Regions from separate parts of the Bacillus altitudinis genome, predicted to be linked through region 1. Evidence: predicted binding sites of a transcription regulator. Region 1 holds the regulator's gene; the other holds the start of a gene.
The links. Region 1 encodes LexA, which represses DNA repair genes until DNA is damaged. Its sites were predicted from a motif close to CGAACATATGTTCG; they were not measured.
Positions count from the first base shown of each region.

Region 2: a site for LexA is predicted at 2,654-2,667, ahead of ruvA (Holliday junction branch migration protein RuvA). Genes of this name have one in related genera too.

Region 1 is NZ_CP009108.1:2,673,588-2,678,015, reverse strand. Features, by position in the region: gene tkt (transketolase) at 1-523, opposite strand, end outside; gene ID12_RS13430 (DUF896 domain-containing protein) at 712-942, opposite strand; gene ID12_RS13425 (YneB family resolvase-like protein) at 1,012-1,659, opposite strand; gene yneA (cell division suppressor protein YneA) at 1,677-1,988, opposite strand; gene lexA (transcriptional repressor LexA) at 2,148-2,768, shown strand; gene ID12_RS13410 (hypothetical protein) at 2,816-3,259, opposite strand; gene ID12_RS13405 (IseA DL-endopeptidase inhibitor family protein) at 3,556-4,098, shown strand; gene ID12_RS13400 (STAS domain-containing protein) at 4,131-4,428, opposite strand, start outside.
Region 2 is NZ_CP009108.1:3,360,973-3,365,400, forward strand. Features, by position in the region: gene queA (tRNA preQ1(34) S-adenosylmethionine ribosyltransferase-isomerase QueA) at 1-741, opposite strand, end outside; gene ID12_RS16995 (DUF2905 domain-containing protein) at 776-976, opposite strand; gene ruvB (Holliday junction branch migration DNA helicase RuvB) at 969-1,973, opposite strand; gene ruvA (Holliday junction branch migration protein RuvA) at 1,985-2,590, opposite strand; gene ID12_RS17010 (intercompartmental signaling factor BofC) at 2,738-3,250, opposite strand; gene ID12_RS17015 (serine/threonine protein kinase) at 3,477-4,121, shown strand; gene ID12_RS17020 (hypothetical protein) at 4,154-4,336, opposite strand.

The sequences.
Region 1 (4,428 bases):
CTAAATGACCAGCAAGTGAAGCAGCTTCAGAGGAAATGCCCTCCATTAAGTCTCCATCTCCGCAAATGCTGTATGTATAGTGATCCACAACATTAAAGTTGTCTTTGTTATACGTTTCTGCAAGATGTCTTTCTGCAAGTGCCATTCCTACAGCCATCGCAATCCCTTGTCCTAAAGGACCTGTTGTCGCATCTACGCCCTCAGTATGTCCAAACTCAGGATGTCCAGGTGTTTTGCTTCCCCATTGGCGGAATTGTTTTAAATCTTCGATGCTCAGATTGTATCCGCTTAAATGAAGCATGCTATATAAAAGCATAGAGCCATGTCCCGCAGATAACACAAAACGGTCTCTGTTAAACCAATTTGGATTTTGCGGACTTACGTTTAAGTGATTCGTCCATAAAGCGTACGCCATTGGTGCAGCGCCCATCGGCATTCCAGGGTGACCGGAATTCGCTTTTTCAATTGCGTCTATGGAGAGAGTACGTATTGTTGCAATAGATTTCAATTCAATCGTTTCCATATAAATCCCCTTCCGTATCTTGTGTACACCATTATCATAAATCTACTGTCCTTTTTTCACAACTATTTCACGCCGAAAAAGAAGGATTTTGTCACATTTAGTTTATCGATCACCTAAAAACTTATACAAATATGAAAAAAGATGAGAATATTCCTCCCATCTTTTCAAAAATCAAGAAATGATGACCTTTAATGAAGATTCTGGTCTCTTTCTCTTTTTAATTTTTCTGGTGTGACATCGTTTCCTTCTGGATCGACGATTTTCACGGTTTTAAGTGTATTTTTCATAGAAGAACGAAAAGCCTTTAAATATTCCTCTCTTAATTGCTTTTGTTCTGTTTTCTCAGCGTCCGACAAACCGGCCTCTTTCGACTTTTTTGAAAGCTCATTGATTCTTGCAAGCTGTTCTTTAGAAATCATGACAAACTCCTTTAAAACATTTTCTCTACATACTACTAAATATCAGTCATTTTTACAACAAATCACGCTTTAAGTCGCAAGCCCTTTTTCATATTCTTGGTACCTTCTATGGACGGTTGCTTTTGAAATGTCAAAACCAAGTGCCTGCAATGTCACTGCAATTTCAGCGAATGTCATGTTATTTTTTCTTAATCGAACAATTTCAGAAATCGGTACTTCAATACGTTCGCGGCCAGGCGCCTGTTCTTGGTGTTTTAAATTCAGTTCGGGTTGATACCCTCGCTCAACAGCTTTTTTCATCCCACGCTTAATTTTCAAATTATGAATTTTCCGCTGATACTCTTCTACAACGCCTACAATTTCAATGACCATTTCGTCTGCTTCTGAAAGCTCAAGCTCTCCTCTATGAAATACGCTGTACACCTTGACTTTCTCTTTAAACAGACAATGAAGAAGAGCGATTTTCGCCTGCCCTCTTCCAAGGCGTGTCTCATCTTGAATGAGAACAGCATCGATTTCTTCCTCTTTCAGCGTAGCCAGCATGTCAAAAACACCGTCACGATCAAGATCGTATCCACTCGCTTTTTCTTTAATCACTTTGACTACATTCATCTTGTGCGCTGCAGCTAAAGCAAGCAGTTCTTCTTCTTGTCTTTTAAGCGAGGTTTCTTGCTCTTCTTTGGCAGTACTTACTCTCGCATAAATGATTGCATTCATGTCTTCAATCGACCTTTCTACTGTACTGTTGCAAGTTGATATACGACTGGATGCTCTTTTTTAACTGGAATGACAAGGATGTCTCCAGGCTGGATGTCAGTTGAAGCGAGATCATTGTGTTCAGTTACCCAGTCAATAAAAGCATTTTTATCGATCGATTTACTGTCGTTTACTTGATCAGCTAATCCCCAAAGAGTATCACCTGATTGAACCTCTATTTTAACATATTGATTTGGATCATTATGGCTAGTGACTGCAATAAGTGAGAGAAATATGCCAACGATGAATGAGAATAGCCCAATAAAAATAATAGATTCCTTTAACCTCATAATGTCATCTCTCCTAATAGAATGTGTGTTCGTTCTTTCTGACACTCATTATAAATACGAACAAACGTTTCTGTCAAACGTTTTTTTCGAACCTATGTTTGTACTGTTAGGAAAAACATGCTATAATTTCTTTAAAATTGACGTTTTGAGGTGCAAAAGATGACGAAGCTATCAAAAAGACAACTCGATATCCTGAAATTCATAAAAGAAGAAGTAAAAAGCAAGGGTTATCCCCCATCCGTTCGTGAAATTGGCGAAGCTGTCGGTCTAGCATCAAGTTCAACTGTCCATGGACATTTAGCTAGACTAGAAACGAAAGGTTTAATTAGAAGAGACCCAACGAAACCTAGAGCGATCGAAGTACTAGATGAAGAGGAAATGAATATTCCAAAGAGCGCTGTAATGAATGTTCCAGTCATCGGAAAAGTCACAGCAGGCTTGCCTATCACGGCTGTTGAGAATGTAGAAGAATATTTCCCACTTCCAGAAACTTTTGCAGCGCCAGATGAACAAGTATTTATGCTTGAAATTATGGGAGAAAGTATGATCGATGCAGGTATTTTGGACAAAGACTACGTCATTGTGCGTCAGCAAAGCACTGCCAACAATGGAGATATTGTGGTGGCTATGACAGAAGAAGATGAAGCAACAGTGAAACGTTTTTATAAGGAAGATACACACTTTAGATTACAGCCCGAGAATCCATCAATGGAACCGATTATTTTACAGAATGTGAGTATACTAGGTAAAGTGATTGGCGTATTTAGAAATATTCATTAAAAAAAGCCGGTATTTCATCAACGTTTGATGAGAGCCGGCTTTTTCTTTTATGAACAAGAATATGCAAGAATACTAGAGCTTGGGAACGAGCCAAATGTAAAGTTCGGCCATATGAAACCCGTTGTACGGCCAAAAGGCTGCGAGGAAAGAACATACATGAGAAATACTTGACCGTTTCTAAGGAACACAATGGTCCACCTTCTATTACATCCAGCTGCAAATTGAACCGTTTGCTGGCTTCCGCCTACACTCTGCCCTGCAATGAGCGGCTGCATACTTTGAGGCTGAGAAACTGCTTGTTGATATTGCGAGATGATATGCTGCGGCGGGGCTGGCGGGACCGATTGTCCTCCTGCTCCTTGCCCTTGCCCAGTCCCTCCGAATGGCAAGCCGGGAAATCCTCCAACTTGAGAAATAGGAAACGCCGGCATGCTTTGTACCTGCCGATCGTACAAGTACCCATTCCACGTACCTTCATATGGATTATACATATTAAACACCACTTTCTTAGACATTCATCACGACAGTATATGTCATACATAAAAAAAGAGTGTTGAAGAGACAAATAGAAATCTTTCCAAAAGACGTTTTATTCTTCTTTAGAACGGTTAAATATTAATGAGGAAGAAAAAAATAAAAAAATGAAAACTTTTTGTCTCCCTCAAACGTTATATATGTAGAAAGAAAAGAAATAAAAAACATTTAGATTTAATACTTGTAATATCTCTGTAACTATTGTAACATTTGTAACATAAGAAGTTTTCATTGAGAAAAGGAGGCAATCGCCTTGAAAAAATTATTTGTTTTATTAACCGCTATTATGCTTATGATCTCATTACAAACAACAACACTGGCCGCTTCCAAAAAATCAGCCGCTTTGACAAATAAAGAAGCGTTACATATTGCCCTTGATGCAAGAGAACACTTTTGGAGTGCGATGTCAGGCTACAACATTAAAGAGCATTCAGATTACAAATTAAAATCATTTACTTATAAAGATATGACTTACAACTACCTGTCTAAAACATTTGATACAAAGAAAAAACTAAACAGCTATCTATCTCAAGTGTTCACAAAAGATGCCATTACTCACGGTTTAAAAGACTATCAGTTCATCGTTCATAAAGGTAAAATGGCTGTGCCAGTTGGTGACGGAGACAATATGCTTAATTGGGATAAGGCAACACCTAAACTCGTCTCTAAGAAAAGTACAATCCGCACATACGAATTCACAGTCCCAACACTTGATGGACGCAAAGTAAAACGTACTGTCACTTTCGAGAAAGTACAAAAGGATTGGAAAGTAACAAAAATTGACGCTGTGATCTAAATAAAAACCAGGCCGTTTACTAGGCCTGGTTTTTATATGGATGAAAATTCAGTCATACGATCTAAAGCGTGAGCAAGTGATGAAGCCGTTTGAAATTCATTAAAAGGCAGTCCAAGCTGTACAGCCGTTTGAGCAATTTCTGGTCTAATGCCTGAAATGGTCGTATCAACCCCAATTAACCGAAGTGACGTGACAAGATCAAAGATTTGATGTGCTACCATCGTATCAATGATGACGACACCTGATAAATCAATACATAAATGTTGAACACCTTTTTGCGAACACTGTTTTAATGTATTTTCTAAGATAATCTTTGCTCGCGCAGTGTCA
Region 2 (4,428 bases), 690 kb from region 1:
CCCGCCTTCTTTGCGCACTCGATTAAGCTCTTCTGCCGTTTCTTCATTCATTTCGTAAAACTCTGCGTGCATTTCATGTTCTTCAATGCGTTCAGCACTGACCGGTCGAAATGTACCAAGCCCAACATGGAGCGTAATAAATGCAATATGCACTCCTTTTGCTTTAAGAGCATCTAGCAGTTCATTTGTAAAGTGAAGACCGGCAGTAGGCGCAGCAGCGGAACCAACTTCTTTGGAATAGACGGTTTGATAACGCTCACGATCGTCAAGCTGCTCTTTAATGTACGGAGGCAGCGGCATTTCACCTAAGGATTCAAGTACTTCATAAAAAATGCCTGTATACTGAAACTCAACTTTTCTTCCGCCATGTTCCAGTTCTTCTGTACATACCGCTTTTAATCGTCCATCACCAAATGTAATGACTGTTCCGTTTTTCACACGTTTTGCTGGTTTCACGAGCGTTTCCCATTTGTCTCCTTCTTCTTGTTTCAAAAGAAGCAGCTCCACTTTAGCACCCGTATCCTCTTTCGTTCCAAACAGACGTGCAGGTAATACACGTGTATTGTTTAAAACGAGACAATCACCCTTTTGAAAGTAATCTGTGATTTGCGAGAATGTATCATGTGTGATGTCACCTGTTTGTTTATTTAAGACCATCAGTCTTGATGCATCTCGTTTTTCAAGCGGCACTTGTGCAATCAATCTTTCTGGTAAATCAAAATCAAATAGTTCTAACTTCATTTCCTTCACCTATTCTGTAGTTAACTAGTTAACGTTATTTCATCCGTCCGAAGACATTGAGTAAAATGGTTAGGACGATGCTAATGACAATGCATGTAATCACAGGAAAAAAGAACGTTACGTTCCCTTTTTTCACGAAAATATCGCCTGGAAGTTTCCCAACCAATTGAAACACTAAACCTGCGGCAAAAAGGACACCACCTAAAATCATCAACATTTTAGGGAATTCAGTCACGAATCGGAACCTCCATATGAAAATGTTCATACGCTTCTCTTGTGACGACCCGCCCTCTTGGTGTTCTTTGCAGAAAACCAATTTGCAGTAAATACGGTTCGTACACATCTTCAATCGTATGTGATTCTTCTCCAATTGTCGCTGAGATCGTATCAAGTCCAACAGGACCGCCTCTAAATTTTTCAATCATACTTAAAAGCAGTTTATGATCGATATGATCAAGTCCGAGTCTGTCAACTTGCAGACGCTCAAGAGCATCTTCTGCAATGTCTTGCGTGATCGCATGATTTCCAAGCACCTGCGCAAAATCTCTTACTCTTCTGAGCAGACGATTGGCGACCCTCGGTGTACCTCTAGATCTTCTTGCAATCTCTTCAGCTGAACGAATGTCGATCCCAATCTCAAACAGCTCGGCTGTTCTTGCTACAATGTGAGCCAAATCTCTTTGCTCATAGTATTCCAATCTTGCATGAACCCCAAACCTATCACGAAGCGGCGCTGTTAAAAGCCCAACACGGGTTGTAGCACCTACAAGCGTAAATGGCGGTAAATCAAGCCGCACAGAGCGTGCTGTATCTCCTTTTCCAATCACGATATCTAGACAAAAATCCTCCATCGCTGGATATAGCACTTCCTCTATTGAACGTTGCAAGCGATGAATTTCATCAATAAACAGAACATCGCCAGGTTCAAGAGATGTTAAGATCGCCGCCAAGTCGCCAGGGCGTTCAATCGCTGGTCCAGACGTTGTACGCAGCTGAACATTCATTTCATTGGCAATGATCGACGCAAGCGTTGTTTTCCCAAGTCCCGGCGGTCCATATAAAAGAACGTGATCCAGCGTTTCCTGCCTCATTCGTGCAGCTTCAATAAATACGCTGAGATTATCCTTTACTTTCTGCTGGCCAATATATTGACTAAGCGTCTGTGGACGCAGACTTTGCTCAATGGCTGATTCATGGTTGTCTGCTTCAGTTGAGACGAGCCGTTCATCCATGAGACATCACCCTATTTCAACATTTTTTGTAAAGCTTTTTTCACATATTGATCGGTTGTAAGATTCTTCTCTTCTTTTAATAAAGGAAGAACCTTTTTGATTTCACGATCACCATACCCAAGGACACTTAAGGCTTCAACCGCTTCATCTAAAGCGCTTTGCTGCGTTTCAATCTGGATATGATCCTCGTGGTTAAATAAGTTTCCTATCATTTCAGGCACCACATCTGCGAGCTTCCCTTTCAGATCTAGAATGATCTGACGTGCTGTTTTTTTGCCAACACCCGGGAATTTAATGAGAAAAGCTTCATCCTCTCGTTCGATCGCTGAAATGACAGCGCCAGGGTCACCGGAAGCAAGAATCGCAAGCGCACCCTTCGGTCCAATCCCTGTGACATTTAACAGTTTTGTGAACAACGCTTTTTCTTCTCGTGTTTGAAATCCATATAACGAAAAAGCGTCTTCCTTTATGTAATGATACGTATAAATCGTTTCTTGTTTTGTTACTCGATAGATAAACGGATTTGGGGTATAGACTTGATATCCCACTCCGCCGTTTTCAATGACAACATATTGCGGGCACACATAATCAATGGTCCCTTTTACAAACTCTATCACCGTTTTCACCTCTTTGACTGTTCTCCATTGTAACATAAATCGAAGAGAAAACCGTAATAAAAGTTAACATACGTTCGCTCAGCCTTTTTTCATCGTCAACCCATGAAAAAGAGCTTGCGGTCTTCACACCAGCAAGCTGTCATACGATTAAAACGATTGTTCATTTCGGTAAGGTTTCATGACTTCAAGCACATGCTCAAATTCATCTTTTGTTCGAAACGGAATGCCTTGTGCAAGCTGTTGCTCTACATGACTTTCCAAGCGGGACGTATCAATTTGAAAAAAGAGATGAATAGGCTCCGCCCACCCGTCAGGCCTTCCATGAAACGTAGAAATCACGCCGTCTTCTGATAATCCGATATATCCATTTGCTTTACTTAAAGGCGATATATCGTCAATTTGCTTTCTAAAAAGGGCAAAATCCTCTCGCTGTTCTACCAATGTCCAGCCCTTATACTGGGCCCAAAATGTGTCTTTGTCTTCTAATGATGCCCGCTGTCTTTCAATACTTACATCACCGTCTAGATAGACCTTTTCAAGCTGAACGTTGATGGTTTTTGACTCTTTTTGCAAGTGTTCTGCTGCTTCCATATCAACAGCGAAAAAGAGTACACTTGTCATGATAAGTCCTGTAACGAAATACTTTATTTTCACTTTCACTATTTACACCTCTTTAGAACATAAGATCGATGCATGACATATGTAGTTTGACCCATTTTGCTAAACATTAACCAAATCGATGTCTTGACACATATTGAGAGTCTTTCGTTGTATCCTTCGTGCGTAAATGTTATGTTTTATACAATCCATTGCTCTACCGAATTACATGGTTTTTTCATCATTCGTTTTTCAGCCGCATAAACTGAAACCAAAGAAGGTGAAGTCAATGTCAGATGTCAAAAGATTAGCCGAATCGATTCAGTATCAAGAAGAAAAGCGTTTTAATAAGCTCGTCTTTAAACCGGCTGAGCTTGAGCTGTGCGGCAAAGGAAGAAGTGCCTATGTATTTTCATACAAAAAAGACGGCAAAAAAATGGCGTTAAAAGTCTTTTTTCCTTCTTATCGAAACATCGCCCGCAAAGAGGCTGCAATTTATGAAAAACTTTCCGGCTCCTCCTATTATCCTGAGATTTACGAGTCTGGGGATCAGTATATTTTAATGGAATATATTAAAGGTTATACTTTCTATGAATGCCTGACAAAAGGAATTCCGATCAAAAAACAAATGATTGAACAAGTAGATGATGCATTGGAAGAAGCACGCGCGAAAGGTTTAAATCCTTCTGATATTCATCTGCGGAATTTAATTTTAACAAAGGATGGCCGCGTCAGGGTCATTGACGTCGCCCGCTTCACGCAAACGAAAACATGTCATCAATGGGATGATTTAAAAGCTGCATACGCCTATTATCAAAAACCTTTTTTCCCTAAAAAAGCGCCGCGTCTATGGCTTGAAGTGATTGCCTATTTGTATAAGAAAAACTGGCTGTCTCGAAGTCAGCTGAACAATCGAAATGATTTTACTGCATAATGAAAGCCGCTCTTTTCGAGCGGCTTTCTGTTTTATTCTGTTTCTACATGGATACTATTCACATTTAATAGGTTAATGATTTCATTATTCAGCTTAAACCAATGATTGGCTTCCTCAATTTTTTTATACACATCATAGGTAGCTGGACGTTTCAGCTCGAAATCGAGCACTTCCCCATTGTTCATATGAAATGTTACCTTAAATACTTTCATCATAAGATCACCTTCCACTCTGTCTTGTTCACTAACCGAATCGGTCAGCTCTTTTCATTCATTCTCTATTCAATCCGTTTCCCCTGCTTCTTTCC